DNA from 3 places in the Halomonas sp. A3H3 genome. Region 1 is predicted to be linked to each of the others. Evidence: predicted binding sites of a transcription regulator. Region 1 holds the regulator's gene; each other region holds the start of a gene.
What was found. The regulator LexA, encoded in region 1, represses DNA repair genes until DNA is damaged. The targets are predictions, from matches to a motif close to TACTGTNTANNTANACAGTA.
Positions count from the first base shown of each region.

Region 2: a site for LexA is predicted at 1,504-1,523, ahead of recA (recombinase RecA). Genes of this name have one in related genera too.
Region 3: a site for LexA is predicted at 1,146-1,165, ahead of HALA3H3_RS20300 (LexA family protein). Genes of this name have one in related genera too.

Region 1 is NZ_HG423343.1:4,325,724-4,327,989, forward strand. Features, by position in the region: gene HALA3H3_RS19620 (energy-coupling factor ABC transporter permease) at 1-424, shown strand, start outside; gene lexA (transcriptional repressor LexA) at 433-1,113, opposite strand; gene HALA3H3_RS19630 (TetR/AcrR family transcriptional regulator) at 1,381-2,073, shown strand; gene HALA3H3_RS19635 (L,D-transpeptidase) at 2,051-2,266, shown strand, end outside.
Region 2 is NZ_HG423343.1:868,594-870,859, forward strand. Features, by position in the region: gene HALA3H3_RS03745 (regulatory protein RecX) at 1-371, opposite strand, end outside; gene recA (recombinase RecA) at 411-1,484, opposite strand; gene HALA3H3_RS03755 (CinA family protein) at 1,614-2,153, opposite strand; gene mutS (DNA mismatch repair protein MutS) at 2,237-2,266, shown strand, end outside.
Region 3 is NZ_HG423343.1:4,483,513-4,485,778, reverse strand. Features, by position in the region: gene HALA3H3_RS20305 (Y-family DNA polymerase) at 1-683, opposite strand, end outside; gene HALA3H3_RS20300 (LexA family protein) at 680-1,129, opposite strand; gene HALA3H3_RS20295 (hypothetical protein) at 1,285-1,626, shown strand; gene HALA3H3_RS20290 (DUF932 domain-containing protein) at 1,720-2,266, shown strand, end outside.

The DNA of each region.
Region 1 (2,266 bases):
GCCATTAGCGCTGATTAGCAACGTGCTGATCAACATTGCCATGGTGGTGATTGGCAGCAATGAGTGGATGTTGCTGGGGGCAAATGTGCTGGTTACCGGGATCGTCCCGGCGGCCGTTATTGGCACGGTATGGCGGCTGGTAGATCGCCGCCTGCCGGATAACTTGATGGTATTTCTGTTTGCCTGCGGCTTTTTTGGCGCGGCGCTGGCAACGCTGGGAGGAGGCTTGGCGGCGGTAGTGCTGATTATCGTCGCGGGTACAGACCCTGAGGCGATCTATCTCGCCCAGGAGTATGCGCGTTTTTTACCACTGCTAATGCCTTCAGAGGCATTTATTACTGGCATGCTGCTGAGCATCCTGCTGGTCTATCACCCAAACTGGGTGGCCACCTTCAATGACCACCGCTATATCGACCTGCAGTAGCGGATTTATTAGCCGAGTGCCTGGCCGTTGCCACCACGAATTACGCCGACTCCAACGCCTTCAATATCGAGCGCTTGAGAGCGCAGGTCGATTTCAATGGGCGCAAAATCAGGGTTCTCTGCAAACAGCGTCACTTGGTGCCCCTGGCGTTTGAAGCGTTTAACCGTTACTTCATCGTCCAGGCGGGCAACCACGATCTGGCCATCGCGAACCCGGTCAGTGCGATGAACCGCCAGTAAATCACCTTCCAAAATGCCAATATCCTTCATGGAAAGGCCGCGTACGCGCAGCAGATAGTCAGCTTTGGGAGTGAAGTACTCGGCCGGTAGCGGGCAGTAGCGATCAATATGTTCGGCGGCCAAAATGGGGCTGCCGGCAGCTACTTCCCCGATCACAGGCAGGCCAGTGGGTGGGGCTTCCACGTTGGTTGTGGGTAAGGCGGTGACTGCGCTATCCAGGACTTCTTGAGGTTCCTGGTTGGGCAGGCGGATGCCGCGAGAGGTGTTGCGGATAATGCGAATAACACCTTTGCGTTCCAGCGCGCGCAGGTGCTCTTCAGCCGCATTGGGTGAGCGGAAGCCAAGTGCTTTGGCAATCTCGGCGCGGGTAGGAGGGTAGCCAAATTCGCCCATGGTCTTAACGATAAAATCAAACACGTGCTGTTGGCGAGCGGTTAGCGGACGCGACATACCAGACTCCATAAATAGTGAATAGACAGTAACAAGTTAAATGTCGACTTAATCAATAAGTGTTTAAGTATACAGTATGTTCCTCTGTCCAGTATATGGCTTGTCAGTGCCTATTGCCGATGTCTATGCAATTTTTCTAATCGTTTGAAACTAAGTTTCTGCTTATTTAATACGTCACATTTTGTCAATAAATCAAGCGTTGAGCCCGCCTACGTTATGGCATAGTATTTTGCTATGTTTTAAACAACTGTTTCCCTGGAGAGCGACATGGCTCAATCTGATACGGTGACCCGTATACTCGACACCGCCGAGGTGCTGTTTGCAGAGCGGGGTTTTGCTGAAACTTCGCTGCGCAACATCACTAGCAAAGCGCGGGTTAACTTAGCCGCTGTTAATTACCATTTTGGTTCCAAAAAAGCCTTGATTCAGGCCGTTTTTGCCCGCTACCTGGATCCGTTTAGTCAGCGCTTTCATACTGCTCTAGATGAGCTCGAGGGCCAACACGCCGGGCGCGTTATCCCGCTGGAAACACTGCTCGAGACCATGGCAACTACCGTTCTCGCGGTGCCCGCCGAGCGCAATAGTTTGAAAGTGTTTATGCGCCTGCTGGGTCTTGCCTACAGTCAAGCACAGGGACATCTAAGACGTTATATCCAGGAAGAGTATGGCGATGTGTTTACACGCTTCACCGAGCTTGTGCGCAAAGCAACGCCGGATCTGCCTGACGCCGAGCGTTTTTGGCGGCTACACTTTGTGCTCGGCACGGTAATCTTTACCTTGTCTGGCCTCGATGCGCTACGCGATATCGCGGAGAAGGATTACCACGAGCAGGTCTCTGTGCGTGATTTGGTCAGGCGATTGCTCCCGGTAGTGGTGGCTGCTATGAATGCGCCGTTACCCATAGCCCTTGACGGTGCCAAGCCAGAAGAAGGAAAACATGCGAACTCCTACGCTAGCTGAGCTACCTCCAACGGAACATATCTGGCTGGAGATTGATACTACCGAACAGTTGCTGCGCTGTTGGCGAGGGCCAAAAGTGCTCCATGAGTGTTCTATTTCATCCGGTGCTGCCGGAAGCGGGGAGCGCAACGGCAGTGGTAAAACCCCTCGCGGGTGGCACTATGTGCGCGCGGCCATTGGCGGTGATATGCCC
Region 2 (2,266 bases), 3.5 Mb from region 1:
CCGGGGCTATCAAAACGCCGCGCCAGGGTTTCCCGGGCTAGCTCAAACCAGTCGACCTGCTCGCCCCCCTCCACTTCTTCAAAAGCGGTGGCAAGGGTTTCCTGGTCTATGCCGCGCTGGCGCAACTCGCCTTTAATACGAATCACGCCTTGGCCACGCAGTATGCGCGAGCGCACGAAACTGGCCGCAAAGCGCGCGTCAGACTGCAGCCCTTGTTCAACCAAGGCGTCCAGGCACTCATCAATAGCGGCATCGTCGAAAGACTTTTTCTTCAGACGCTGAGCAAGCTCGGCGCGGGAGTATTCGCGCCGAGCCAGTAAACCAATGGCGATATCACGGGGCGTAGCATCACGCTGGGAGGTGAATGCCATCAGCTTATCTTAGCTAGCATTAGCTTAGTGCGTATCGTCTTACAGCAGATCGTCATCACCCGCATCCAATTCTGCCGCTGCTTCGGCAGGCGCATCTTCCTTCTCCTTTTTAGGATCGGGCTTGGCCAAGAGCTGCTCACGAATCTGCGTTTCGATTTCGAGCATAATTTCCGGGTGCTCTTCCAGATACAGCGCTGAATTGGCTTTACCTTGACCGATTTTCTTACCTTTATAGCTGTACCAGGCACCGGCTTTGTCGACTAGGTTGCACTGCACGCCCAGGTCGATGACCTCACCGGCGTGGTAGATACCCTTGCCGTAAAGAATCTGGAATTCAGCCTGACGGAATGGCGGTGCTACCTTGTTTTTGACTACTTTCACGCGGGTTTCGTTACCGGTGACTTCATCACCCACTTTCACCGAGCCGGTACGACGAATATCCAGACGCACGCTGGCATAGAACTTCAGCGCGTTACCACCAGTGGTGGTTTCGGGGCTACCAAACATGACGCCGATCTTCATGCGGATCTGGTTGATGAAGATCACCAAGCAATTGGCGTTTTTGATATTACCGGTGATTTTACGCAGTGCCTGAGACATCAAACGCGCCTGTAGGCCAACGTGGGAATCACCCATTTCGCCTTCGATTTCAGCGCGCGGGGTCAACGCAGCGACCGAGTCGATAACAATCACGTCAACACCGCCAGAGCGTACCAGCATGTCGGTAATTTCCAGCGCCTGCTCACCGGTGTCCGGCTGGGAAATCAGTAGATCATCCAGGTTGACGCCTAGCTTTTCTGCGTAGCTGGGGTCAAGCGCATGCTCGGCATCGACGAAGGCACACACTTTGCCCTGTTTTTGCGCCTGAGCAATCACCGAAAGGGTCAGGGTCGTTTTACCCGACGATTCCGGGCCAAAGATTTCGCACACACGGCCAAACGGCAGCCCGCCGATGCCGAGGGCGATATCCAGACCCAATGAACCGGTGGAAACCGACGGCATGACGACACGCGGTGCGTCGCCTAGACGCATGACGGTGCCCTTGCCGAACTGACGGTCGATTTGGGTGAGTGCAGCGTTTAGCGCTTTAGTGCGGTTGTCATCCTGAGCCATTCAGAGATTCCTCATAACAAGCTGTATAATTAGCCAGTAGTATGCCAAAGATTGCGCCGTAAACAAATCCTTGATCGCGCTTTCTCTCATCTATTTTATCAACAGCCTTTTTGCATATGCGCCTTTTTCTTACGGCTGGTTCGTCTTGCTCGCCTTCTCGCGCTCATTCAGGCGCGCCACCAGCCCAACCAAGGCCTGACGCACGGCCTGCTCTCGCACCGACTGACGGTCACCTGGAAAGTGAAAGCATTCAGCTTCCTGGGCAGCAGCATCTCCCCAGGCCAACCAAACCGTACCCACCGGCTTTTCAGCGCTCCCCCCCTCTGGGCCTGCAACACCGCTAACGGCAACAGCTAAGCCCGCGCCACTTTCATTACAGGCGCCCAGCACCATGGCTTTGACGACCTCCTTGCTGACAGCACCGTGCTCGGCCAGCGTGGTCTCAGGCACCCCCAATAAGCGCGTTTTAGCAGCATTCGCATAGGTCACATAGCCCGTCGTAAAGTAAGCAGAGCTACCCGCCACCTCGGTAATGGCGCTGGCAATGCCTCCCCCCGTACATGACTCAGCGGCGGTCACTTCCACATTCAACTGCTTACACAGCCGCCCCAGCCGCTGAGCTAACAGGGTTAAATCAAGATTTTTCAGGCTAGTTTCGCTGGGCACTATGGTCGCTCCTTCAAGTGAGTCGTCTGTTCAGCGTAGAATACTGCGTTTAGCTTTCTCAAAGAAATTGCTCAATCAGGACGCCCATGTCACAGGCTATTCCCGCCAACACGCCA
Region 3 (2,266 bases), 160 kb from region 1:
TCCCACACAATGCGCTCTTGCACCACGCTAAAATGCCGCCGGATATGTTTCGGGTCAGCTTCACGTAGATCCCAGGCAGTCTCAATACCCATGACGCGTAACCGCTTGCCGGTGCGGCGTGCAACGCCCCATAGGTCAGTCACCGGCAACTGCTTCAACAACGCCTTGGTAGACGGGCTCTCAGCCAGTAACTTGCACACGCCTTGATCTTTATAAGCGGGGTGCTTTTTAGCGGCACGGTTCGCGACCTTGGCGAGCACTCGCGTTGGCGCAAATCCCACCGACACCGGAATGCCCGTCCACTTCTTCACTGTATCTCGCAGTGCTTGGCCCCGTTGTTCCAGCGTATCTTCATCAAAGCCCTGAAACCCTACAAAGCTCTCATCAATCGAGTACACCTCCACATGGGGTGAAAATTCGCCCAGCACCTCGGTCACCCGCTGGGACATATCGCCATAAAGCGCATAATTGCTGGATAACAGCACGGCTTGGCGACGTACGTCTGGCGTTAACAGGTGCATAGCAGCCCCCATCTCCACGCCCAGCGCCTTTAACTCATTAGAGCGTGCGACGACACAACCATCGTTATTGGATAGCACTCCTACAGGACGGCCTTCCAGTGACGGGTTAAATACCCGCTCACAGGAGACGTAGAAGTTATTGCAGTCAATCAGCGCCATCATTGCAGCGTTGCCCCGGGGAAGCTGTGAAGCACATGGGTCACGACACCCCAAACGTGGGATTCGCGACCATCAATAGGAATGGGGGGATACGCGGGGTTACTGGCCCGAAGGTAGGTGCGCTGGCCCACTCGCTCCAAGCGTTTTACCGTAAGCTCACCGTCCACGCAGATAACGATGATGCGACCTGGCAGCGCTTCCAGACTGCGATCAACCACCAGTAGGTCGCCATGGTGAATACCGTCGCCCAGCATGGAATCGCCCTCCGACCTGACAAAGTAGGTTGCTGCCGGTCGTTTCACCACGTACTGGTGCAAATCCAGGTCGGCATCCAGGTGGTCATCCGCCGGTGACGGAAACCCAGCGCGTACGGCACTGGAGTAAAGCGGTAACGGTAATGATGAGGCCGCGGCATCTGCCCGGCCCAACAGTGAAACGTTCAATGACATAATAGACTCCCTCTTTTACTGTACTTATGAACAGTATCAGTAAAGAGTCTTATCGAAGCAACCACTCAAAGGTCAAAGCCAAAAAATTACAGATCTATATCACCCCTATGAATCCTGCACACGGGATCACTTTGACGCCTATAGGAGTGTTGTTTATGTCCCCGCCTTGCCTCTACTGTGCAGCCGCTTGCACGCTTAACCTTGAAACCGCCCAACGCATCGGCACGGTGTGCAGCCGCCTAGTGGGCGGAGCCATTGGTGCGTGGCGGGCATCCTATACCCCAACGTCCCCTTTATCGGATGCCTCCTCCCGCTTTCCGTTAGCCAAACTGACCGCTGCCGTGATGGGGGCTTTTTCCGGCAGTCAAGCAGGCTCGCGTGCCGCAGAATTGTTTTTCACGCAGAAGCTACCGCTCGGTGAAGGAACGCCCTGGCTGTGCGTATCGTGCGGTCATAGCTTCCGGCAATTAACCCCTCCCTTCAGCACATCGCACTAATGCGTATCCACAAAGCGACATACCCCTTACTTTCCAACCATGAAGCGCTGGCGATTAACGTCAGCGCTTTTTTTATTGCTAGGAGTTTTCATCATGGCCCATCTCGTTGAACAAATGGCCTACGTTGGCGCTACCCCCTGGCACGGCCTGGGGCAACAGCTATCCCGTCAACAACCGCTAGAGGTCTGGCAGCAACAGGCCGGTATGAACTGGCACATTGAAGAAGCCCCGGTGCGTTTTATTGCGGAGGGTGCCAGCCACTTGGGCAGTATTCACTCGTTTCCCGAGCAAAAAGTGCTCTACCGCTCGGATACCAAAGCGCCACTATCGGTCGTATCCCAGCGTTATAAGGTGGTGCAGCCCGAAGAAATTCTGGAGTTTTACCGCGATCTGACGGAATACGCCGGGTATGAACTGGAAACCGCTGGCGTCCTGAAAGGCGGTCGTAAGTTCTGGGCCTTGGCGCGCAGCGGCTTAAGCACCTCACTGAAAGGCCAGGATGAGGTCAACGACTACCTGCTATTGGCAACGTCCTGTGATGGCACGCTAGCCACCATGGCGACACCCACCACGGTGCGAGTGGTGTGCAACAATACGCTGCAGATCGCCGTCGATGGAACGTCGCAGGCGGTGAAGGTAC